Regions from separate parts of the Shewanella livingstonensis genome, predicted to be linked through region 1. Evidence: predicted binding sites of a transcription regulator. Region 1 holds the regulator's gene; the other holds the start of a gene.
What was found. The regulator LexA, encoded in region 1, represses DNA repair genes until DNA is damaged. The targets are predictions, from matches to a motif close to TACTGTATNNNNATACAGTA.

Region 1 (12,861 bases):
AGTTCAACTCAGGTAGTGCAAAGCCAAGCAGATAAGGTATTTAGCCAACCTAAGCCAGCATTGGTACCTAAATTAGTACCCACAGCAAATCAAAGCGATAGCACCAATGTTAAATATGTCTGCCCTATGCATCCACATGTTATATCCGATGCACCAGGAACCTGTCCTATTTGTGGGATGAACCTTGAGAAAGTCACCGTTACCGATGCAAGCCAAGAAATTGTGGTCGGTGTCTCTGGCGGTATGCAACAAGCATTAGGCATGCGTAGCCATGTAGTTGAAAGAACGAGTTTATCTCGCCAAGTGAACACTATAGGCACAGTGCAATATAACGAAAATGCAATTGGCCATGTGCATACACGCGCCACCGGATGGATAGAAACGCTAACAGTGCATAACGTGGGGCAACAAATTAAAAAGGGCCAGCTTTTATATGAGCTGTACTCGCCTGAACTGGTCAATGCCCAAGACGATTACTCCCAAGCACAAGACTACCTTAAACAAGATAAACAACGTGGCAGCAGTTTATTACTTAAAGCACGTAAACGCTTAGAACTGCTTGGCGTCGATACCTCGATAATTGATCGCTTAGAAAAAACCGGTGAAACCATTTTTAAAGTGCCCTTTTATGCTCCACAAGATGGCTTTATCAGTAAATTAACGGTTCGCCATGGCATGTATATTCAGCCAGGTGATACCTTGTTTGAAATCGTTAATTTAGACAGTGTATGGGTGATTGCAGATGTTTTTGAAAACGAACAAAGTTGGCTACAACAAGGTCGTAAAGTCAGTGTAAGTGCGGCGGCGCAAGGACTGTTTGATATTGACTCAACCATTGACTATATCTATCCAGAATTAGACCCCGTTACCCGTGCTATGCGGGTGCGGATCAAACTTAACAATCATAACGACAAGCTCAGACCGGGAAGCTTAGTTGATGTGACCTTATTTGGCCTGCCTAAAAATAATGTCCTCGCAGTGCCAACAGAAGCACTCATTCTCACTGGCCGCGAGAACCGAATTGTAGTGCAGCGCAGTGATACGAGTTTTGCTTCAGTTCCAGTGAAAGTTGGCATGATGGCAAACGGTAGAGCCGAAATATTAGAAGGTCTAAATGAACATGACAAAGTGGTCATTTCTGGACAGTTTTTATTGGATTCAGAAGCCAGCATTCAAGGCAGTTTACAGCGCTTAAGTAATGCGCCAGTAAACTCAACTTCCACTGCAACAGATGCTCATCAGCACTAAAGGAGCACGCCAATGTTAGCAAAAATTATCAGTGCTTCAATAAAGCAGCGCGTCATGGTGTTGATACTCACGGCCGTTATCGCCTTAGTGGGTTACCAAGCCATGCGCATGACACCTTTGGATGCGCTACCTGACTTATCCGATGTACAAGTTATTGTTAAAACCTCATATCCGGGCCAAGCCCCGCAATTGGTTGAAGATCAAATTACCTACCCATTGTCATCGGCCATGCTTGCCGTGCCCGGTGCTAAAACGGTGCGCGGGTTTTCAATGTTTGGCGATTCATTTGTGTATGTCATTTTTGAAGACGGCACCGATATTTATTGGGCCCGTTCACGGGTGCTTGAATACTTATCACAAACTCAAGATCAACTGCCAGCAGGGGTTACGCCCAGTATTGGGCCAGATGCTTCTGGTGTGGGTTGGATTTTCCAATACGCTTTAGTCGATCGTAACGGTCAATATGACTTAGCACAATTACGTTCGTTACAGGATTGGTTTTTAAAACTCGAATTACAAAGTGTTGCCGGAGTGTCTGAAGTTGCCACCGTCGGCGGTATGGAACAAACTTATCAAGTGGTTGTCGACCCGCATAAGTTGGCGTTGTATCAAATCGACTTAATGACTATTAAAAATGCCTTAGATAGTTCCAATAGCTCGACTGGCGGCTCGGTGATTGAAATGGCCGAAGCAGAATATATGATCACCTCGAGTGGTTATCGCCAAACCATTGCTGACTTTGCTGAAATTCCCTTAGGCATTTTGTCTGAAACCGGCACACCGGTATTAATGAAAGATGTGGCCCAATTAAGAACCGGCCCAGCGGCGCGCCGTGGCATTGCTGAACTCGATGGCAAAGGCGAAGTTGTTGGCGGTATTGTAGTGATGCGCTATGGTGAAAATGCGCTTGAAACCATTAATAATGTGAAACAAAAGCTAGAACAAATTAGTAATGGCTTGCCTGAGGGTGTCGAGTTGGTCACCACTTATGACCGCTCCGACTTAATCTTGCGCTCAGTCGATAATCTTACCCATAAAGTGCTCGAAGAAATGCTCGTTGTTGGGCTTATTTGCTTACTGTTTTTACTGCATGCCCGCTCAACCCTAGTAGCGATTATTACCTTACCAATTTCTATTTTAGTCAGTTTTATCGCGATGAACATCATTGGGGTTAATGCCAACATTATGAGCTTAGGCGGCATTGCCATTGCTATTGGTGCTGTGGTTGATGCATCGATTGTGATGGTCGAAAATACCCATAAACATTTAGAACATTATCGCCAAAAACACGGTAAAGCTCCTGAAGGTGAAGACCACTGGCAGTTGGTGAAAGAAGCCTCAATTGAGGTTGGCCCAGCGTTATTCTTCAGCTTGCTTATCATTACTTTAAGTTTTACGCCTGTCTTTGCCCTCGAAGCGCAAGAAGGACGTTTGTTTCATCCACTAGCCTTTACTAAAACCTTCGCGATGGCGGCATCAGCAATCTTAGCGATCACCTTAATTCCGGTATTAATGGGCTATTTTGTGCGCGGAAAAATTCCCGATGAACGTAAAAATCCTATTAGTCGGGTATTAATCGCCATATACCAGCCATTACTGAAATGGGTCCTGAACTTCCCTAAAATCACCATAGGATTAGCGATTATTGTATTGTTTAGTGCTTATTATCCATTAAGCCAAATGGGATCGGAGTTTATGCCCACCTTAGAAGAAGGTGACCTGCTCTATATGCCAACCACCTTACCCAGTGTCAGTGCCGGCAAAGCTGCAGAGATTTTGCAGCAAACAGACAGACTAATAAAAACCGTTCCTGAAGTAAAACGAGTGTTTGGCAAAGTGGGCCGAGCCATTACAGCAACTGATCCTGCACCGCTGACCATGCTGGAAACTACGATTATGCTCAAGCCCACCACTGAATGGCGTGAAGGCGCAACCTTAGAAAGCATTATTGCAGAACTGCAAAAAACCGTACGAATTCCTGGGATGACCAATGCCTGGGTACAACCGATTAAAACCCGTATCGATATGTTGTCTACCGGTGTTAGAACGCCTGTTGGTATAAAAATATCGGGGTCTAATGTGGAAGAACTGCAACGTATTGGCGCTGAAATAGAAGCGGTAGTGAGCCAATTACCTGGCACTGTGTCAGCATTTGCACAACGCAGTAGCGGTGGACGATATATTGATATTACTCCTGATCTTAAAAATGCTGCACGTTATGGCATGACTTTAAAAGACATTCAAGATGTGGTGCAAATAGCGATTGGCGGCATGACCATTGGTGAATCGATTCAGGGTCAAGAACGCTATCCAATCAATATTCGTTATCCGCGAGAACTGCGTGACAATATAGAGAAACTCAAAAATTTACCGGTACTAACTAAAACGGGTAAGTATTTACCGTTAAGTTATTTAGCTGAACTAAAAATCAGTGATGGTGCACCTATGTTAGCCAGTGAAAATGGGCGCTTGATCTCATGGGTGTTTGTCGATCTAAAAGACATTTCTATCGGTGAATATATCATTGCTGCGGAAAAAGCACTTAAGCAACAAATTACTCTACCTCCACGCTACAACTATAGCTTTGCTGGGCAATACGAGTACATGCAGCGGGTTGACGCTAAGATGAAGATGGTGATCCCATTAATGATTGCGGTGATTTTTATGCTGTTGATGATGACATTTAACTCAGTAATACAAGCTTCAGTGATCATGCTAAGTTTACCTTTCTCATTAGTGGGTAGCGCATGGCTACTTTATGGGCTGGAGTTTAATTTTTCAGTTGCCGTGTCGGTCGGTATGATTGCATTAGCTGGGGTTGCCGCCGAGTTTGGTGTAGTAATGCAGGTTTACCTGAATAATAGTATTAAGGCCTATAAAGAAGCGGGTAATTACCACAGTAAAGCCGATTTAACTGCAGCATTAGTTGAAGGTGCCGTAATGCGTATTCGCCCTAAAGCCATGACCGTTGCCACCATCTTTTTTGGTTTATTGCCGATCATGTGGGGCAGCGGTACAGGTAATGAAGTGATGCAAAAAATTGCCGCACCTATGGTAGGTGGCATGGTAACTGCGCCGCTATTATCGCTATTTGTTATTCCAGCAATTTACTTGCTGATATATGGCCGTAAGTTACCTGCATAATCATCTATTTATTTAGCTTATACTGACGCTATAAACAAAAATCCCAAGCGATTAATCGTTTGGGATTTTTATCATACTCTTATTACACCGGGATTAATTTCAAGTTCGAATTATTGGCGTTTAAACGATTCATTGAGTTGATTGGTTTCATCTTGTTTCTTTTTACGACATGCTGCTATGTCATCGGGATGACCATACTTACATGGATCGCTGGCTAAAATGGCGATAGGCAGATTTATCAACATATAGTCATTGTCATTTCGATTGTCATCAGCATTACCACTATTACCTATGCTTGTCGGTCTAGTCGCACTGCATGCCGATAGTATGACTAAAGCCGATAACAAAGTTAATTGAGCTATCAATTTCTTCATTGTTGTACTAATCCTTGTTTTTGACGTGCGAGATTGACCATACGAAACATTCCCCATGCCATAGCTGAGCCACCAATAACTAACATCGCATTGATAACCATAGGGTGAGCTAGCATAGGTAAAAAACTATCATCAAACCCAGCAAATACTCCATAAAGCCCTAAGCCAAAAAGTAAAGTACCGGGAAAGTCGATAATGGCCACTATTATCATACTGCGATGAATGCTTGCTAACTCGACTTTTTTTGCATCTTTTGTCATTGAATCATCCTTGTTTTTTTATCCTTTATGTCGGCTAATTCTGACATGATTTTATCATGTTAGTTCATTTAAAGATTATTTTTCATGCTATAACTGCTGGATAATTAAGCCGCAGGATCGATAAGCGAAATGACAGAAAATACCCCACCTTGTGGATCATTCAGTACTGAAAAACGGCCAACATCTGGAATATCAGTAGCAGGTACACAGACAATTGCTCCTAGACTTTGGGCTTTTGAAACTGAAGCATCACAGTCCTCCACCGCGAAATAGTTCATCCAATGCGCAGGAGTATTGCCCCAGTCGGCAGTCATTTCCATCATGCCACCAATAGCTTGCTCGCCTACGTACCATTGGGTGTATTCAAACTCAACCATATCAATCCGCTGGGTTTGGTAACCTAACACTTGGCTGTAAAACTGTTTCGCAACAGCGGTATTTCGACATGCTAACTCCACCCAGCATAATGTATTAACCTCATGGGCACGCTTTATTCCAATGTGATCTTGCCCCTGCCATAATGCAAATCGACAGCCTTCAGGATCGCTACACAGTGCCATACGACCTGCATCTCCGACAGAATGTGGGCCAGCTAATACCTGACCACCACCTTGCTTAACCAATTCAGCTGAAATGGCAACATCATCAACCGCAAAATAAATAGTCCAATGAGTCGGTAATGCCTCCATTTCTGCTGGCATGGGGTACATAGCAGCAATATCATCACCGTCAATTTGCAACATGGTAAAATGCCCTTCTGGCATCGGCATATCATCTGCTCCCCAGCCAAATAGCGCCTGATAAAATGCTTTACCTGCCGCCCAATCATGAGTTGCTAATTCAATCCAACATGGTTGTCCCTGTTGATACTGTCGTACCTGCATATCCTAATCCTTAGTAAAAAGAAGTGGCCAAATATAGCTGACTTAAAATTTATCTCATAAGTTAAGTCGATATCAGCAGAAAAGCAAAAAGCCTTCAAACGAAGGCTTTTTGCTAAACAATGAATACATTAAAACTCGTCGAGATTATTTAAATACCGGTAAAATATCCGCCATTGCCAGTAAGTGACATGTTGCCGTAACGACACCAAACAACACCACAAGCACAATCAATGGAGTCCCGCCTGGCACCTTAAAACCGACATAATGAGGATATTGCTGTCTCACTTTATACGCCAATAAAGCCGGAACAATAACAGCCCATATAGTGGCGGCAAGTGCAGCAAAACCAATGGCGAGGATAAAACCATTAGGAAATAGCAAACCCAATATTGTTGGCGGTATAAACGTAACTGCGGCAGTTTTAATCCGTCCAGTACGTGAGTCATCAAAACCAAATAGGTCGGCAAGGTAGTCAAACAACCCTAAGGTAACGCCTAAAAATGATGATGCAACAGCAAGGTTGGCAAACAGAGTTAACATATTATCAAGCCATTGGCTGGCAATGACACCGGACAATGCCGCAACTAACACGCCAATATTACCACCTTGAGCAATAATATCAGCAAACTGGCTACGTTGAATATTACCCATAGTTGCCACTAACCAACACACATAAATAACTAACGCGATACTGGTTCCAGTAATGATAGCTTTAACAATTGTTTTTGAATCTTTACCGTAATATTTAACTAAACTGGGTACATTACCGTGATAACCAAAACTGGCTAAGCCAAAAGGAATAGCAGCAAGTAAATAAGGCAGATAGCGCGACTCACCATTGGGTGATACTAGCTTCACGGTGTCAATGTCGATTAATAAGTTACCGATAGCCAAGAAGAACGTGATCACCATACCACCGAGCATGATTGTAGTGATTCGATCAACCGCTTTAGTACTGATAAATACCACCAGGGCCAAAACCACAGCAAAAACCAAGCCAGCCAAACTTTGAGGTAAACTCACCCCCAATGCCGACAAACTATGATTAACAATCGATCCACCACCACTGATGTACGCATAAGTTAAAATATATAATACAAAGGTGATGGATACACCGTTAATCACCCGCCAAAACTGTCCGAGAGTCACGCGGGTTAAGGTGTCAAAACTGTCACCGGGTTCAAAATGTAAATTGGCTTCTAATAACAGCAAACCCGACATTAACATGCAAAACCATACGCCTAACAACATGGCGATTGAATAACCAAACCACATCCCAGCACCAACAACGGGCAATGAAAACATTCCCGCACCGACAGTGGTGCCAGCAATAATCATTGCCCCGCCCAATACTGACTTACCACTAGTACGATGCTTTGCTGCATTCATATGGTTAGCCATTATTGTCCGTGCTCCGCGTGCACACTATCAACAATGGTTTGTCTTACTGACGAACTCAGTAACCTATTAGCATGATCTCGAATTCTGATCACCTCTTCACGATGTTCAAGACTGCATAAGTAGCCTAATTCTTTTAACTTAACACTCAGAGTATTATACAATTTTTTATCATAAAACTCTGGAGCGGTAATCCCATGTAGCGCCCCTAATCGTTGCGCCAGCAAGTGACTGTCGGTTTCAAGTGCTGAACGTTCAAGCTCTGGCTTTATCGCCAGTAAATTGAAGATAATGGCATAACGCTGCAACGTCTCACTGATCGTTTCAGCCAGAAGTAATACTTGGGTAATATGGCGAGGCGTAATAGAAAAGTTATCGTTGCCAGTCAGTAAACCTTGCTCAACCATGAAATCTAAAATGCCATCAACATGCTTAGGTACATCGTCAATACCCATAAATAACTCAGCTTTTAGTAATGGATAAAAATCCATTACAATGGCATGAATCCGTGCACGATCGCATTCATCATATTGCACTAAACAACTGGCAATTAATGAAGGTAGTGCCATTAGATGAATAATATTATTACGGTAATAACTCATGGTGATGGCAATTTTTTCATCCACAGAAATAATTTCACCAATAAGATCTTTGGTACTAACAAACTTATTTAACGACAGACAATGATCAACAATGGACTTGCCATTACCTTCGGCTACAGACGCATAATGGGTATAAGGCACCGTTTTCAATAAGGCTAAATACAAATCAAGTTGACGTTCTAACTGACTTCTTTCTAATGCATTTTGTTCTGAGGCCAATAACACCAAGCTGGTTAATGTTACTGAGCTGGCTGCAGCGGCGCCGTTAATATTGGTCATCACGCGGTTAGCAAGTACATTAACCGATGGGGTAAACCATGACGGCTTTTGATCGGGTTCTTTAGCCAGTTCCTCACGCCATTCTGGGGCCTGTTGATTTAAGAAATGCTGTAAGTTAATCGGCTCACCAAAATTAACATAACCTTGGCCAAAATTACCTAATTTACGCAGCGCTCCAAATAGCTGCCAAACAGATTCTTTTTTCTTTTTCTTACCGCTTAATTCTTTATGATAAGTAGCAACTTCCATTACATGATCGTAACCTAAATATACTGGTACTAAGGTCACTGGACGCTCTATTCCACGAAGTACGCTGTTAATCGTCATCGCTAACATGCCGGTTTTAGGCGCTAACAAACGCCCGGTGCGTGAACGACCACCTTCAGTGAAGTATTCAACCGAATAGCCTTTAGCAAATAATTGATCTAAATATTCACGAAATACTGCGGTATATAACTTATTGCCATTAAAACTACGACGAATAAAGAATGCCCCACCACGACGGAACATTGGCCCTGCAGGCCAAAAATTAAGATTAATACCTGCTGCAATATGCGGCGGCACCATCCCCTGATAATACAAAATATATGACAGCAACAAGTAATCCATATGGCTGCGATGACAAGGCACATAGACAATTTCGTGACCATCATGATGTAACTGTCTTATCTGTTCAGCACCTTTAATATTGATACCACTGTATAATTTGTTCCATAACCAAGTCAGAAAACGCTCAGCAATACGTACCAGACTATCTGAATAGTCTGCGGCAATTTCATCAAGGTATTCAATGGCGGTTTCACGTGCCTTCTCGAGTGATACTTTTTTATTAGCAGACTCTTCTTCAATGGCTTTCTTGATTGAGTCGGATTTTAATAAAGAAGCAAATAACATCTGTCGATTAGGTAATTGTGGCCCTGTCATCACTTTACGTTGCCGACGAAAATGCACTCGTGCAACACGGGTTAATTTATGGGCAATTCTTTTATCTGTGCCATGTTCGTCGGCCATATAACGAAGTGATAATGCATTAGAAAACTGAACAAAATTATGTCGGCCCAAAAACAAAATCATTAACCATTTACGTAACCATGTAGGATTTTCGCGTTCAAATACTGCCGCTTTCATGGTGTCTTCTTCTTTACCAGGCGTGCGCCCCCAATAAAGGCAAACAGGAACCAACTGAATATCTAATTCAGAATTCTCGCTATGAAGGGATAATAAACTGGTAAAATAATTAATGAATTTGTCACCGCTTTCACGTTTACCAAATATGGGTTTTCGACCTTCTAAGCAAACGACTCGAGGTACTCTTAAACCATCAAGCTGTAATGGTTCATAAGGACTGGGCAAACCAAAGCCTTCTGTGATTTCGCTCAAGGCAGCAATATCACTAATAGATTCCGTTTTCATTAAATAAACCAAAGGCTTGGTCGGATCTATGTTGAGATCATCAAAGGGATCATGTGGCACCACAATGGTCTGTACCATCCATTTCTGGATCCATCTTAATGCTCGTAAAAATATTGAATTTGGTTTTGACATGGTTATTTTCGCAATATAAGCCATTGTAATATTGTGGTATAGGATACCAGAAACCACCCTGCTTACACTATCTGGGCGACTTATCTTTACGCGCGAGCTCTCATCTTAAGAAATAGCATAAGACAAACTATAAGTAATAATCAATTAAAACATATCGTTAAATGATATTTTACCAACAAAACACAAAAAATAGTTGGTTAATACTTGCGCGAACAAAAACACTGTATATAATGACAGTCACTGTATAAAAAGACAGGAATCATCATGAGACCGTTAACGCCGCGCCAAGCAGAAATATTAGACTTAATTAAAAACAATATCGCCGAAACAGGTATGCCACCCACTCGTGCCGAAATTGCAAATCGTCTTGGCTTTAAAAGTGCTAATGCCGCCGAAGAGCATTTAAAAGCATTAGCCAAAAAAGGCTTTATCGAGATCATTCCTGGTACCTCTAGAGGTATTCGTTTACCTCATGAAGAACAGGTTGAAACCGGTCTGCCATTAATTGGACAAGTTGCTGCTGGGGAGCCTATTTTGGCCCAAGAGCATGTTGAACAATACTATCAAGTTGATGCAAACATGTTTAAACCTGCCGCAGATTTTCTACTGCGCGTTCGTGGTGATAGCATGAAAAATATCGGTATTCTAGAAGGCGACTTGCTCGCTGTACACAAAATGCAACAAGCACGTAATGGTCAGGTTGTCGTGGCGCGTGTTGATGATGACGTCACTGTAAAACGATTTGAACAAAGAGGTAATGTGATTTATCTGCATGCAGAAAATGACGATTACACCCCGATAAAAGTAGATTTAAGTTGCCAAAGCCTAACCATCGAAGGGCTTGCCGTTGGCGTTATCCGTAATGGAGATTGGTTATGAACAAACTAATGGGCATCGCGCCACGCCACCCAGGCTTATGGGTCGAATTAACTGACACAGAACTCCATGGCAACCAAACTATTCAAACATTACAAACCGTCACCCAAGGGGAAGCTGAACTGAGTCAATTGTGTAGCCAACTGGCGACATTGAGTCAGCAAGGTAGATGGATTGTGTTAATTAGCCCTCCTCATATTGGCTATAAACATATGCTGGCAAGTGCAGGCGTGAGAATGGACCGAATTTTACTGGTGCATACCAAAGATGAAGTTGAAACTTTATGGGCCATGGAAAAAGCACTGACGAGCGGTACATCAAGTGCTGTAGTAACTTGGACAAGCTCACTTGACGCTCGCGATAGTCGTCGGTTAGAAATTGTAGCCAAAAGTGCACGTGCTTTAGGTGTAGTAATTGAAGATGTAAATGCTCACTTACCTCACAAACATCAACTTGTTAGCCCTACTTTAACAAATGGAGCAAGTAATTTTTGCTCATTTCACTAAGCACGAACCCTTAATTACCAAGCCCTGTATTGAATTCAGGGTTTTTTTTCATCTTTTTTCAGCCTATTAGCCAACAAAGTGATCTTGATCAATGTTTAATCTACAAGTAATGTGGTTAACAAGGATGAAACATTTTTATCTTTAATTGGACGTGAATCAAAGTAATCGAGATAACTTTGACTCAAATGAGCCAAATCAATATTGATAAGTTCTGTCGTAGGTACAAGTGTGGTGCACCGCTAACAATAAAACCGTAAACCTTATGTTTGCAACCACCAAGGTACTTTGAGTTCATCAAGCTTTTTTCGGGAACCGAAGAGTTTGCATAGAGCAGAGAATTACTGTGTGACTCTTCTTTGTAGTTGCTATTTGCAATGAGCAGAGGAGTAGTCTTGTGAAGCAATGGTTGTATTGTTTACTGGTTGTGTGTGTAGCACTTCCGCTTGGGGCATCAGAAATGCCCCTTAACATGACTCAAGGCGTGACAGATATCAGTGGTAAGGTTTATGACCTCCACATGACGATTCTATACATCTGTTGTGCGATTGGGTTAGTGGTGTTTGGGATCATGATTTATTCAATGATCTATCACCGTAAATCAAAAGGCGCTGTTGCGGCTAATTTTCACGAAAGTACCAAAGTGGAAATAGCTTGGACCATCATCCCTTTCATCATATTAATTGCTATGGCTATTCCAGCCACTAAAACCTTAATTGCTATGGAAGATCCCAGCGATGCTGATCTGACGATTAAAATTACTGGGTCACAGTGGAAATGGCATTACAGCTATTTTGATAAAGACATCGAATTTTACAGCACACTATCCACCCCCAGAGAGCAAATTGACGGCAGCGAGGCCAAGGGTGAACATTACCTCCTAGAAGTCGATAAACCACTCGTGCTACCCATAAACCAAAAAGTACGCTTCTTGATGACATCCGATGATGTGATCCACTCATGGTGGGTACCTGCCTTCGCGGTTAAAAAAGACGCCAATCCAGGCTTTATTAATGAATCATGGACTCGAATAGATAAGCCCGGTATTTATCGCGGCCAGTGCGCCGAGTTATGCGGTAAAGACCATGGCTTTATGCCTATTGTGGTACAAGCTTTATCTGAAGCGGATTTTGATAATTGGTTAGTTGAACAAAAGCAACTGGCTAGCAATGCAGCGGCAGCAGCAACCGCATCATTATCACAAACATTATCTATTGAAGAGCTGACCACCCAAGGTGAACAAATCTATATTGCCAGGTGTGCAGCTTGTCACCAACCCAATGGCGCAGGTCTTCCTGGGGTATTCCCATCATTAATTGGCAGTCCAATCATAAAAGGCCCTGTTGACGGTCACCTGAATATTGTCTTAAACGGCAAAGCTGGTACCGCAATGCAAGCCTTTGCCAAGCAACTTACCGCCAAAGAAATTGCTGCTGTCATTACCTTTGAGCGAAATGCTTGGGGTAATAATAGCGGTGATGTAGTTCAAGCCGCTGATGTGAGCCACTTCTCTGGCAATACTCAAGTAAGTTCACAAGCAAGTACTGAAGCCAGTAAAACCGTCGCCGATGCTAAGGACACAATGGCCGCAGTAGCAACTGAGATAACCGACAAAGTGACAGAAAAAGCTACCCAAGCGGTTACAAAAGTAGTGACAACTGAAACGGTTGCCGCTGAAGATTTACCCACCTTAACGTTGGAGCAATTAATTGCCGAAGGTGAGCAGGTTTATGCCACCACTTGCGCCG
Region 2 (12,861 bases), 1.6 Mb from region 1:
CGCTGTGACCATAGGTTTGGCTCATCGATGAAATAGCGGTGTCCAATACATCAACACCTGCTTCAATCGCTTTCTGATACGTTGCAGTACTCAAACCTGTAGTCGCATGGCAATGCATCGATACCATCAAGTCCGTTTGCGACTTTAATCGGCTAATTAAGTCATACGCTTGCATCGGTTTAAGTAAGCCGGCCATATCCTTAATACATAATGAATCAGCGCCCATGTCTTCTAAACGCTTAGCCATATCAACCCAAGTATCTATCGAATGAACAGGGCTTGTGGTAAAAGAAATAGTACCTTGGGCATGACCGCCAACATTTTTAACCGCTTTAACGGCAGTTTCAAGGTTGCGGACATCATTCATCGCATCAAAAATACGGAATACATCGACCCCATTAGTGTGAGCGCGCTCGACAAAACGGGTAACAACATCGTCGGCATAATGACGATAACCTAATAGATTCTGGCCACGAAGCAACATTTGTTGCGGTGTATTAGGCATGGCTTTTTTCAGCTCACGAATACGATCCCATGGGTCTTCTCCGAGATAACGAATACAAGAGTCAAACGTGGCTCCGCCCCATGATTCAAGTGACCAGAAACCTATTTTGTCTAATAGCGGCGCTATGGGTAACATATCGTCAATACGTAAACGTGTTGCCAGTAATGATTGGTGTGCGTCACGCAGGACTACATCGGTTAGTGCTAATGGCTTGCTCATAATGACTCCAAATTTATTTCGCGCGGTATTGATGTATCGCAGAGGTAATTGCGGCAACCAGCTTAGGATCTAAACCAGTATGTCCCGGTGCATTAGATGTTACTGGCAAAGGTGTTACAGGCACTGGTGTAGCGGTTGTCGCTTCAGATGCAGGAAAAAGTTTGGCAACAATGCCAATAGCGATGATTAAGATACTCAAAAAAATAAAAACTAAGCCCATGCCCATTACCATGATGCCTAGTGCATCGGATAACTGCTCTGATATCGATGTCATGTATCCTCACTTTGTCTGTTAAACATCAAACCATTACGTTGGCTATTATGTACTGTCCACATTGCATGATCATGGTGCAAAGTCACAAAACGTGCACCACGATAACAACAGTTTTAACGGCAGCATAAAAGAGCTTGAATTATGCATCAAAGCATAAATATTCAAACTCAACGCTTATTCAATGAAATTATATTTCATGGCAAACAGCAAATTGAAGCTGGAAAACCAATTATCTGTCACAAAATATAAACAATTTATGATAAAAATGCTATCTTTTTGTAAATTGGTCTTACCAAAAGAGCGATATTCAATCGTAGAGAATCAATAAACCTCAAAAAAATAGCCAATAAATTATTGAATCATCACATAATCTGCCGAAGATGCTTTTTAATTGATAAAGTAACATTGATTTATAAGCGTCACCCAATACATTATTCATTTAACATCTTGATAAAAGACATTCTCAACAGTGATATAGATGATTAGTGAATAAAGATGTCAGCATCCACTCTAGCTTAATAAAGAGTGACAGTTAAAAGTAAGAAGAAGCTCTCAAATTAAACGCAAAAAAAAGCCCTGCATTAATGCAGGGCTTTTTTATTATGGTGCGCGTGGGAGGAGTCGAACCTCCGACCGCCTGGTTCGTAGCCAGGTACTCTATCCAGCTGAGCTACACGCGCAAAATCTTTACAACACGCCATTCACAAGTATCGCTATGGTTAGTATTTTAAACAACTAACCATACTTAATGAATGGCGGAGAAGGAGGGATTCGAACCCTCGATGGGATTTAAAGCCCATACTCCCTTAGCAGGGGAGCGCCTTCGGCCACTCGGCCACCTCTCCGCAATATATGGTGCGCGTGGGAGGAGTCGAACCTCCGACCGCCTGGTTCGTAGCCAGGTACTCTATCCAGCTGAGCTACACGCGCATAAATTGGGTTTTAGTGAAACATGAATGGTGCGCGTGGGAGGAGTCGAACCTCCGACCGCCTGGTTCGTAGCCAGGTACTCTATCCAGCTGAGCTACACGCGCATTCATGTTTAACACTATAATAGATAATGGTGCGGATGGGAGGAGTCGAACCTCCGACCGCCTGGTTCGTAGCCAGGTACTCTATCCAGCTGAGCTACATCCGCATCGTATATCTATTGTAAGAAATGGCGGAGAAGGAGGGATTCGAACCCTCGATGGGATTTAAAGCCCATACTCCCTTAGCAGGGGAGCGCCTTCGGCCACTCGGCCACCTCTCCGTTTCTTGGCGCACATATTACTGTTTGATGAAAATAAGTCAAACCCTTTTTAGGAAACCTAACTTCATTTGGAGTGTTTTTAAGCACATTGGGGATAATAGACTCAAATAGTCATGAAAACTGTATTATTTTTTATGAATATTGGTTTCTATTAACGGTATTAATCCTCTTAACCTCTGCTCGAGTTAAGAGATAGCTAAATCAGAAAAGCAAAAATAGATCGCCTATTTCATAGAAAACTAGTTATTTATTTTATTGCCGAGGGCTGGTGACGTATTAGTAACCAGTGCCCATTAATTTCTGAAGATAAGTTTTTGAAGATAAGTTGTGTAGCAGTTTGCAGTAATTTTATACAACTGAAGATTCTATTAGACATTTTGTCGATACCTAGCTTTAGTTGCGCACCATACTAAGCGATACCACAATCGCAAATAAGAGCATTTAAATATTACATTTACATAATACTCGGCTGCGCAATGTAACCACCATCACAATGCAAAGACGACCATGTTAGTGGATTAAACGTTATTAACACGAGGGATCAACATTAGGTATCAACATGAGAAAGGTTACTCGCTAAGTTAAGCTTGATAGCAATTGTCATCCATTCCGCCATACGACCTTATTTACAAGCTCAAATTGAAATCAACACTAAAGAGGCTCATAAGACTTACCGCGAGTAAAAACGCGTACCAAAGCTATTAACTAAGATTACGATGTTTCCCAATGAGTGCAAACAACGGATTGACCAAGCATTTGAATCACCCCAGCGAGGCCTCTAAAACAAACGCTAAAGCGTTGCATACATTTAAAAGTAAAACGGTAGCTTTTGCCGCAATAACCTTAAATTGAAAGTTTCAGGCGTTTTAAATTAATAACGACCTTAAGTTCTGCTCCTGATAATAAATGGGACAAACAATAATACGTTCTCAAATCTCGACGCAAACTTGTTCATTGTGTTACTCACAAAGTGAATCTTTGCCCCCTTTCCCAGCATCAGTACATGAATGCCATCCAGCTAACTGAAGGTAAACCTTTATTACTGCGGGAACGTTACCTTGTGAGGATTGGTATAAAGTAAACCGACAGTTTTCTTAAGTACAGAAAACAAAAAAGTCAGCAAATGCTGACTTTTATGATATCGACCATATATCTGGACGAAATTAGTAATTACCGCCTTCAGAAGGGGTACCTGACTTCTCAGACTGAATACGTTGATAGATCTCTTCACGATGAACAGACACTTCTTTAGGTGCATTAACACCAATACGTACCTGATTACCTTTAACACCTAATACAGTAACTGTGACTTCGTCACCGATCATTAATGTTTCGCCTACACGACGAGTCAAAATTAGCATTCGATTGCTCCTTTAAGTTCAATCTGCATAACACGCTTTATCCGTAATATGCGCTCATTATAAGGTCTGCTTTACATAAAATCATAGTATCAATTTCTGAATACGTCGGTTTATAAAGCATATTCTCTTAGGTAATCACAAAATTTGATGATTAATCATCTTTTAAAACGAGTTGACCGTCAATTAATCATATTCACGACACAACTCGGTTGTTAAACAATCCAATACGGCAAACTAATAACAAAAACGATAGGGATAGAAAAAACAAGTATCAAAATAGAGTACTACATTTGAGCACAAAAATGAGTATTGTCCAACGCTAACAACCCTTTTAAACGCTTTTACTGTTAGCAAGTTAGTTCACTATGCCAAATCTACTCATAGCACTCAAGTCATAAAGTCGCATATCATAGACTTTATGACTCAATTGCCATTAAAAAACGCTAATCTACAGATTTCATTAGCTTAAACGTTCGTTTACCCAAGGTTCTACTAGGGCTAATGCTGCCGCTAAATTCTCAGGTTGAGTACCACCTGCTTGAGCCATATCGGGACGCCCACCGCCTTTACCACCAACCTGCTGTGCAACCATTGCCACCAACTCACCGGCTTTAATCTTTTTAGTTAAATCATTACTGACACCAACAATTAAATTAACTTTGCCATCTTTAGCTGTGCCTAACACAATAATGGCAGATTTAAGCTTTTGCTTCAGTTCGTCTTGCAAACCACGTAATGAACCAGGATCAATACCGTCAAGCTGTTTAACTAAAAGTTTAACACCATTGATTTCCACTGCATCGCCGGCCATATCAGCACTAGCTGCTGCAGCTAACTTATCTTTTAACTGAGACAAATCTTTCTCTAACTGTTTCACTTTATCTAACTGAGCTTTTAATTTAGCCACTACAGAAGCACTGTCTGATTTAAGTAATTGCGCTGCTTCGTCTAACACCGCTTGTTGCTCGGCAATATAAGCCATAGCAGCAATACCGGTAACGGCTTCAATACGACGAACGCCTGCAGCAATGCCACCCTCAGAAGTGATTTTAAATAACCCAATATCGCCAGTACGGCCAACGTGAGTACCACCACACAGTTCGATAGAGAAATCACCCATGGTAACCACACGCACTTGGTCATCGTATTTCTCACCAAATAATGCCATTGCACCTTTTTCTTTGGCTTCATCAATAGCCATTTCTGTCGTGCAAAGCTCATGGTTACGACGAATTTGAGTATTGACTAAATCTTCTACGGCTTTCAATTCTGATGGTTTAACGGCTTCAAAGTGAGCAAAATCAAAACGCAAACGTTCGGGATTTACTAATGAGCCTTTTTGAGACACATGTGATCCTAATACTTGGCGTAATGCTGCATGCAATAAGTGAGTCACCGAATGATTTAACTGAGTACGGTGACGCAATTCTTTATCCACCTGCGCAGTTAATTGCTGGCCTACAACGAGTTTGCCTTGAATTAATTTACCTTGGTGGCCGGTAGCAGAACCAAACTTTTGCGTATCAGTAACGTTAAATTCTACGCCATCAGTTGTTAATTGGCCTTTATCACCAATCTGTCCACCAGACTCGGCATAAAATGGAGTGTTATCGAGTACAACAACAGCATCCTGACCCACAATTACAGCATCAACGGCTTTACCGTCGACATATAAACCTACTACGTTCGGCTGCCCTGTTAGCTCGGTATAACCACTGAATGAAGTTTCGGCATCAATAATTAAATGGTTATTATAATCTGCACCAAAGTTACCCGCAGCTTGTGCGCGACTTCGTTGCTCAGCCATTGCAACTTCAAAACCCGCTTCATCAACATTAATGTTGCGTTCACGACAAACATCAGCAGTTAAATCGACAGGAAAGCCATAAGTGTCATACAGTTTAAATGCAGTATCACCATCTAAAACGTCACCTTTTAATGCAGATAGAGCACCATCTAAAATGACTAGGCCGCGCTCAAGCGTACGGGCAAACTGCTCTTCTTCTGCTTTTAAGGCTTTTTCAACAATGGCTTGAGTTTGCTTTAAACCATTGGCAGCATCACCCATTACACTAATAAGTGTTGGTACTAATTTATAGAAAAATGCATCAGTGGCACCAAGTTTATTACCATGACGAACCGCTCGACGAATAATACGACGCAACACATAACCACGACCTTCATTTGATGGCATAACACCATCGGCAATTAAAAATGCACAAGAACGTATATGATCAGCAATAACACGCAGAGATTTATTTTCTAAATCACTGACACCTATAATTTCAGCCGTTTTGGCTATTAGCTGTTTAAAGATATCGATTTCGTAGTTTGAATGCACGCCTTGCATAATCGCTGCAATGCGCTCAATACCCATACCGGTATCAACAGAAGGTTTTGGTAATGGCAACATTTCACCGTCTGCTTGACGGTTATATTGCATAAATACAATATTCCAAATTTCAATAAAGCGGTCGCCATCTTCTTCAGGCGTACCAGGACGTCCACCCCAAATATGATCACCATGATCATAGAAAATTTCACTACACGGACCACAAGGTCCAGTATCGCCCATCTGCCAGAAGTTATCTGACGCAAACGGTCCACCTTTGTTATCGCCAATACGGATCATATTCTCTGGCGCAACACCGATTTTTTGAGTCCAAAGATCATATGCTTCGTCGTCTGTTTCATAAATAGTGACACATAAGCGATCTTTTGGCAGTTTGAGGGTTTCAGTTAAAAAGGTCCAAGCGAAACGAATGGCATCTTCTTTGAAGTAATCGCCAAAACTGAAGTTACCTAACATTTCAAAAAAAGTATGGTGACGAGCCGTATAACCTACATTATCTAAATCGTTATGTTTACCACCAGCACGAACACAACGTTGTGATGTTGTGGCTCGGCTATAATTACGCTTATCCATACCGAGGAACACATCTTTAAACTGGTTCATACCCGCATTGGTAAATAACAGTGTTGGGTCGTTAGTGGGAACGAGCGAGCTGCTATCAACAACCTGATGTCCGTTATCTTCAAAGTACTTTAAAAATGCACTTCTTAACTCTGCTGTAGTCTGAAACATAAATGGCCCTGAATAGAGAAAATACAAAAGTAACGAGCTTGGCATGCAAGCCAGTAAATGTAGGCATTATATACTGAATTTGTCGAAAGAAGCGAGGCGAGTCAGTCGATTATCATCTCAGTTAAATTCGATAGCTTAAGAGGTTAATTGCACCAAAACGAATGATATAGCGAGCGAAGTACCGTTGTTTTAATGGAGGTCTTTGAAGATAGCATTCTTGAGTAACGATTCTTTTGAGCGGGGTTATGTTTAGCCATATCAAAAATCTATGCTGCGGCTATCAATCATCACTGTAATGATGCCTTTGCTTAAAACCGTTTCCGCTAGGGCCAATTTAATTGCATATTGTTAAGGTTTTTATGAATATGTCGATATCAATAAATTCGTTAATTAAAATTATTAGTTGCCGTAATTATGTCAACCATGACCACTTCAAAAGCAATCATTTCTACAGCTTGATGAAATCCACAATCTAATTTTTATAGGACATGGCATTATAAAAGCCGTTTAATGATAGCTAATGCTTTATTTTTTAACGAAAAAAATCGCGGTGTGCAAGGTGCACTACCGCGATTGATTTTATTGACGGGTTTAGAAAACTTCGCCGGTTTCAAGATCAATATTATCTTCACTTTCTGATTTTGAATCTGATGCGTTAGCACCACCATTCAATAACATAGTACGTAAAGTAGTATTAATCTCACTGGCAATTGCTGGGTTTTCAGTAAGGAATTTACCTGCATTCGCACGGCCTTGACCAATCTTCTCGCCTTTGTAGCTATACCAAGCACCCGCTTTATCAACCAGCTTGTGCGCAACACCTAAATCGACTAATTCACCAGTACGATTAATACCTTGTCCGTAAAGGATTTGGAATTCAGCTTGCTTAAATGGAGCAGCAATTTTGTTTTTAACCACTTTAACGCGGGTTTCATTACCGATAACTTCATCGCCGTCTTTAATAGCACCGGTACGACGAATATCTAAACGAACTGAAGCGTAAAACTTGAGTGCATTACCACCTGTAGTCGTTTCAGGGCTACCAAACATCACACCAATTTTCATACGAATTTGGTTAATAAAAATAAGCAGAGTATTAGATTGCTTAAGGTTACCAGCAAGTTTACGCATCGCCTGGCTCATCATACGAGCAGCTAGGCCCATATGCGAATCGCCAATCTCACCTTCAATTTCAGCTTTTGGCGTTAACGCTGCAACAGAATCGACAACAATAACGTCTACAGCACCAGAGCGGGTTAACGCATCGCAAATTTCTAATGCTTGCTCACCAGTGTCTGGTTGCGAACAAAGTAAGTTATCAATATCCACGCCAAGCTTTTTGGCATAAATAGGGTCAAGAGCATGCTCAGCATCAATAAACGCACAGGTTTTACCTTCGCGTTGCGCTGCGGCAATCACTTCAAGAGTTAATGTGGTTTTACCTGATGACTCTGGTCCGTAAATTTCAACGATACGTCCCATTGGTAAACCGCCGGCACCCAGTGCGATATCCAATGAAAGCGAACCGGTAGAGATAGTTTCAACATCCATTGTGCGATCTTCGCCCAACTTCATAATTGAGCCTTTACCAAATTGCTTTTCAATTTGGCTTAAAACGGCGGCTAGCGCTTTCTCTTTGTTTGGATCAACCTTCATTATAAAACCCTCTTAAGGCATTCAATACGTTTAGTAAAATGCTATTTTGACTTAGGTGAAATGATCTAAACCATTTCATTATGTCCATCAGTATACTGTATAGTCATACAGTATCAAGTGCTGAGCGCAATTTTTTTTAAACCTTTGAGAATTGCCTTTTTATATCAATATTTGATTCTCGTAAATTTTTTTGTATGAATCTATTTATACCCTGAGGGCAAATATTGTTAAGATTGGCCCCATAAGATTTACGCCCTAAGATTGATTAATAGTGAAGTGTTCATAATGACAGTGATTGATACCAGCGATTTAGAAAAACACACCCCAATGATGCGTCAATATTTGGGCTTAAAAGCCGCCCATCCTGATATGTTATTGTTTTATCGAATGGGTGATTTCTATGAACTATTTTACGATGACGCTAAACGCGCTTCTGAAATGCTAGGTATTTCGCTTACAGCCCGCGGAAAAAGTGGTGGTGATCCTATCCCCATGGCAGGTATTCCCTATCATGCTGTTGAAGGTTATTTAGCAAAACTTGTTAATATTGGTCAGTCTGTGGCCATTTGTGAACAAATTGGTGATCCTGCCACATCAAAAGGTCCAGTTGAGCGTCAAGTGGTACGCATTGTTACACCTGGCACTTTAACCGATGAAGCGCTACTGCAAGAAAAACAAGACAATTTGCTGGCAGCGCTCTATCAAGGTAAAAACGGTTTTGGTTACGCTACCTTAGATATTTCATCAGGCCGTTTTGTGGTGGCGGAATTGCCTACTCGAGAAGCTTTGGAAGCTGAATTACAACGCACAAATCCTGTCGAATTACTTTATAGTGAAGATTTTTCTGACATGTTATTAATCAATAAAATGAAAGGTATTCGTCGTCGTCCTGAGTGGGAGTTTGACTACGATACTTGTGTAAGTTTATTGCTAAGTCAATTTGGTACCAAAGATTTACATGGCTTTGGTATTAGTGATGCACGCTTAGCATTACAAGCTGCCGGTTGTTTAATGCAGTATGTAAAAGATACTCAAAAGATGGCATTGCCTCATATCAATTCGATTGTGCGTTTTAATCAATCTGAATCTATTATTTTAGATGCCGCGACTCGACGCAACTTAGAGCTAACTCAAAACTTGTCCGGTGGACGAGAAAATACCCTGTCGTGGGTGCTGGATAATACCGCTACCCCTATGGGTAGCCGCATGTTACAACGCTGGATCCACGAGCCACTTCGCAATAGACAAACGATTCAATACCGTCATAGCGCGGTTAGCGAATTAATTGAGCAAAATATATATCAACCCCTGCATGAACAGCTCAAAAGCTTGGGCGATATTGAACGTATTATGGCGCGGTTATCACTACGCAGTGCCAGACCTCGAGACTTTTCACGTTTAAAGCAAGCGCTGACACTTTTACCAGAAATTAAGCAAACATTAGCGATATGCCAGCAACCTCGATTAACGGCATTGGTTCAATTATTAGGTGAGTTTCCAGAGCAACACGATTTACTCGATCGCGCTATTGTCGATAACCCACCAGTATTAATTCGTGATGGCGGTGTTATCCGTACAGGCTATAATAATGAGTTAGATGAATGGCGTAAATTGAGCGAAGGCGCGAGCGATTATTTGGTTGAACTTGAAGCTCGCGAGAAACAACAAACAGGGATTAATACCTTAAAAGTGGGTTATAACCGCGTCCATGGTTATTATATTGAAGTAAGCCGTTTACAGGCTGATAGAGTGCCATTGAGCTATCAACGCCGACAAACGCTTAAAGGAACTGAGCGTTATATCACCCCAGAGTTGAAAGAATACGAAGAAAAAGTACTCTCAAGTCAGGGCAAAGCTCTTGCACTTGAAAAGCAACTTTGGGAACAATTATTTGACCTGTTATTGCCAAAATTACAAGAGTTACAACAGTTTGCTAGTGCCGCTGCTGAATTAGATATATTGAGCAATTTTGCTGAGCGTGCAGAAACATTTAATTATCAATGCCCACAAATGACCCATGATATTGGTATTCATATTAAGGCTGGTCGTCATCCTGTTGTTGAGCGTGTCAGCCAAGCAGCATTTATTGCTAATCCGGTCGAGTTAACCCCAAAACGCCAAATGCTAATTGTAACGGGTCCCAATATGGGCGGTAAATCAACCTATATGCGTCAAGTGGCACTGATAACATTGATGGCGCACATTGGCTGCTTTGTTCCAGCGGACTCTGCTCGAATAGGTGAAATAGACAGAATATTCACTCGTATTGGTGCATCAGATGATTTAGCTTCAGGTCGCTCAACCTTCATGGTTGAAATGACCGAAACGGCCAATATTTTACATAACGCAACGGCAAACAGCTTAGTGCTGATGGATGAAATAGGCCGTGGCACCTCAACCTATGATGGCTTATCACTAGCTTGGTCTGCAGCAGAATATCTTGCAAAAAACCTTAGTGCACTGACATTATTTGCCACTCATTATTTTGAGCTTACCCAACTGCCAGAACTGTTATCGTCAGTGATTAATGTTCGCTTAGATGCCATAGAGCACGACGACACCATTGCTTTTATGCATTCAGTTCAAGACGGTGCAGCAAGTAAAAGTTATGGTTTACAAGTAGCGGCGCTCGCCGGAGTACCAGCGCAAGTGATTAAAGCGGCAAAACAAAAACTGCATCAACTTGAAAATAGAGACATGAGTTTATCACCACAGAATACAACCCAGGTGAGCATGAATTTATTACCCCCAATACCAGAACCTTCAAAGGCATTAGAAAAGTTAGCACAAATTAACCCAGATGATTTGACGCCCAAACAGGCTTTAGATTATTTATATGAGTTGAAGCGCTTAAATAACGTAAGCTAACCATAGCTAAATAGTGTTTACGTTTAAATTAAAATAATAAACGGTGGAAGTCTGTTAAGACTTCCATTCCACTATCCACTCAAAAAAGAAAGTACTGCGATAACGATAGCCAGGTTCGACAATAGGTTGAAGATGATAGGTTTGATAGGTTAAAATATGCTAGAGCAATGAGATAGAGTCAAAAAATCGACTAGTATCGAAAATGATGATAATTACGTTAAATTGAACAAATGATTAAGCTTAAACCTGCTTCGTTCACCTCTATATTGCTTAATTGTATAGCATTTACCATTGATATCGATTGGCGGGATAAACCTAAGTGCATGAGCCAAAAATACTACTCATATAGGCTTTGACCCGAATATCGATAATAAGCTTTCACTATCCATTAATCTCTGAATAATGCTTCAACTGAAAGCCCTTGTGCTCCCAACAGATCTTTTAAACGTTTAAGCGCTTCAACTTGAATTTGACGAACTCGTTCACGCGTTAACCCTATTTCGGCACCGACATTTTCTAATGTTGAAGGTTCATATCCGAGTAGACCAAAACGTCTCGCCAGTACTTCACGCTGCTTAGTATTAAGCTCATTTAACCATCCAACAATCGAAGTAGATAAATCTTCATTTTGCACACGATAGTCAGGACCAACAGAATCATCATCAGCAATAACATCTAATAATGCCGTCTCATTATCACCACTGAGAGGTGAGTCTACCGAGGTGATTCTTTCGTTTAGTTTCAACATCCGACTAACATCACCAGTCGATACATCTAACTTTGCGGCGATTTCTTCTGCGGTAGGTTCATGATCAAGTTTTTGCGCAAGTTGCCTTGCTGTACGTAAGTACACATTTAATTCTTTAACAACATGGATCGGCAAACGGATAGTCCGAGTCTGGTTCATGATCGCTCGTTCAATAGTTTGTCTAATCCACCATGTTGCATAGGTAGAAAAACGAAAACCACGTTCAGGATCAAATTTTTCGACCGCTCTTATTAAGCCTAAATTACCTTCTTCGATAAGATCGAGTAAGGCTAAGCCACGATTGTTATATCTTCTGGAAATTTTAACCACAAGGCGGAGGTTACTTTCTATCATGCGGTTGCGAGATTTTTCACAGCCTTTGAGGGATTTACGTGAAAAAAACACTTCTTCCTCAGCTGTTAATAGCGGAGAAAAACCTATTTCACCTAAATATAATTGAGTAGCGTCTAAATTTTTCTGTAAGTCATCTTGGACTTTTTCTTCAATATCGAGTTGTTGCACCAAATCACGACGATCGGTTGCAACTTCTGGTGGTTGTTTAGCTAGATCGACAAGACATTCTGCTGAAGCAGTATTATTTTTGCGGCTCATAATTGCTCTCCCAAACCTAATTTATGTTATTTAATCTACTGCACTCGCTTATCCTCCGTTAATTATGTTGCTAAACAATTACTGTTTAGGTAGATATCGTAATGGGTTGACAGACTTACCATGAAAGCGCACTTCAAAGTGAAGCATAACTTGATTAGTCCCGGTACTGCCCATTTTGGCAACTGTTTGGCCTGCAGTCACATATTGCCTTTCTTTAACCAGTATCGTGTCAGCATGCGCATAAGCACTTAAAAAATCATCATTATGTTTAATAATAACTA

Region 2: a site for LexA is predicted at 8,446-8,465, ahead of recA (recombinase RecA). Genes of this name have one in related genera too.

Annotation. Positions count from the first base shown of each region.
Region 1 is NZ_CP034015.1:4,823,809-4,836,669, forward strand. Features, by position in the region: gene EGC82_RS21140 (efflux RND transporter periplasmic adaptor subunit) at 1-1,248, shown strand, start outside; gene EGC82_RS21145 (efflux RND transporter permease subunit) at 1,261-4,392, shown strand; gene EGC82_RS21150 (hypothetical protein) at 4,503-4,766, opposite strand; gene EGC82_RS21155 (hypothetical protein) at 4,763-5,026, opposite strand; gene EGC82_RS21160 (VOC family protein) at 5,131-5,910, opposite strand; gene mtr (tryptophan permease) at 6,055-7,311, opposite strand; gene plsB (glycerol-3-phosphate 1-O-acyltransferase PlsB) at 7,311-9,734, opposite strand; gene lexA (transcriptional repressor LexA) at 9,999-10,613, shown strand; gene EGC82_RS21180 (cell division inhibitor SulA) at 10,610-11,116, shown strand; gene coxB (cytochrome c oxidase subunit II) at 11,511-12,861, shown strand, end outside.
Region 2 is NZ_CP034015.1:1,610,728-1,623,588, reverse strand. Features, by position in the region: gene oadA (sodium-extruding oxaloacetate decarboxylase subunit alpha) at 1-724, opposite strand, end outside; gene EGC82_RS07030 (OadG family transporter subunit) at 738-998, opposite strand; tRNA gene EGC82_RS07025 (tRNA-Arg) at 1,602-1,678, opposite strand; tRNA gene EGC82_RS07020 (tRNA-Ser) at 1,752-1,843, opposite strand; tRNA gene EGC82_RS07015 (tRNA-Arg) at 1,852-1,928, opposite strand; tRNA gene EGC82_RS07010 (tRNA-Arg) at 1,956-2,032, opposite strand; tRNA gene EGC82_RS07005 (tRNA-Arg) at 2,060-2,136, opposite strand; tRNA gene EGC82_RS07000 (tRNA-Ser) at 2,159-2,250, opposite strand; gene csrA (carbon storage regulator CsrA) at 3,414-3,611, opposite strand; gene alaS (alanine--tRNA ligase) at 4,072-6,696, opposite strand; gene recA (recombinase RecA) at 7,288-8,352, opposite strand; gene mutS (DNA mismatch repair protein MutS) at 8,638-11,220, shown strand; gene rpoS (RNA polymerase sigma factor RpoS) at 11,609-12,580, opposite strand; gene EGC82_RS06970 (peptidoglycan DD-metalloendopeptidase family protein) at 12,659-12,861, opposite strand, start outside.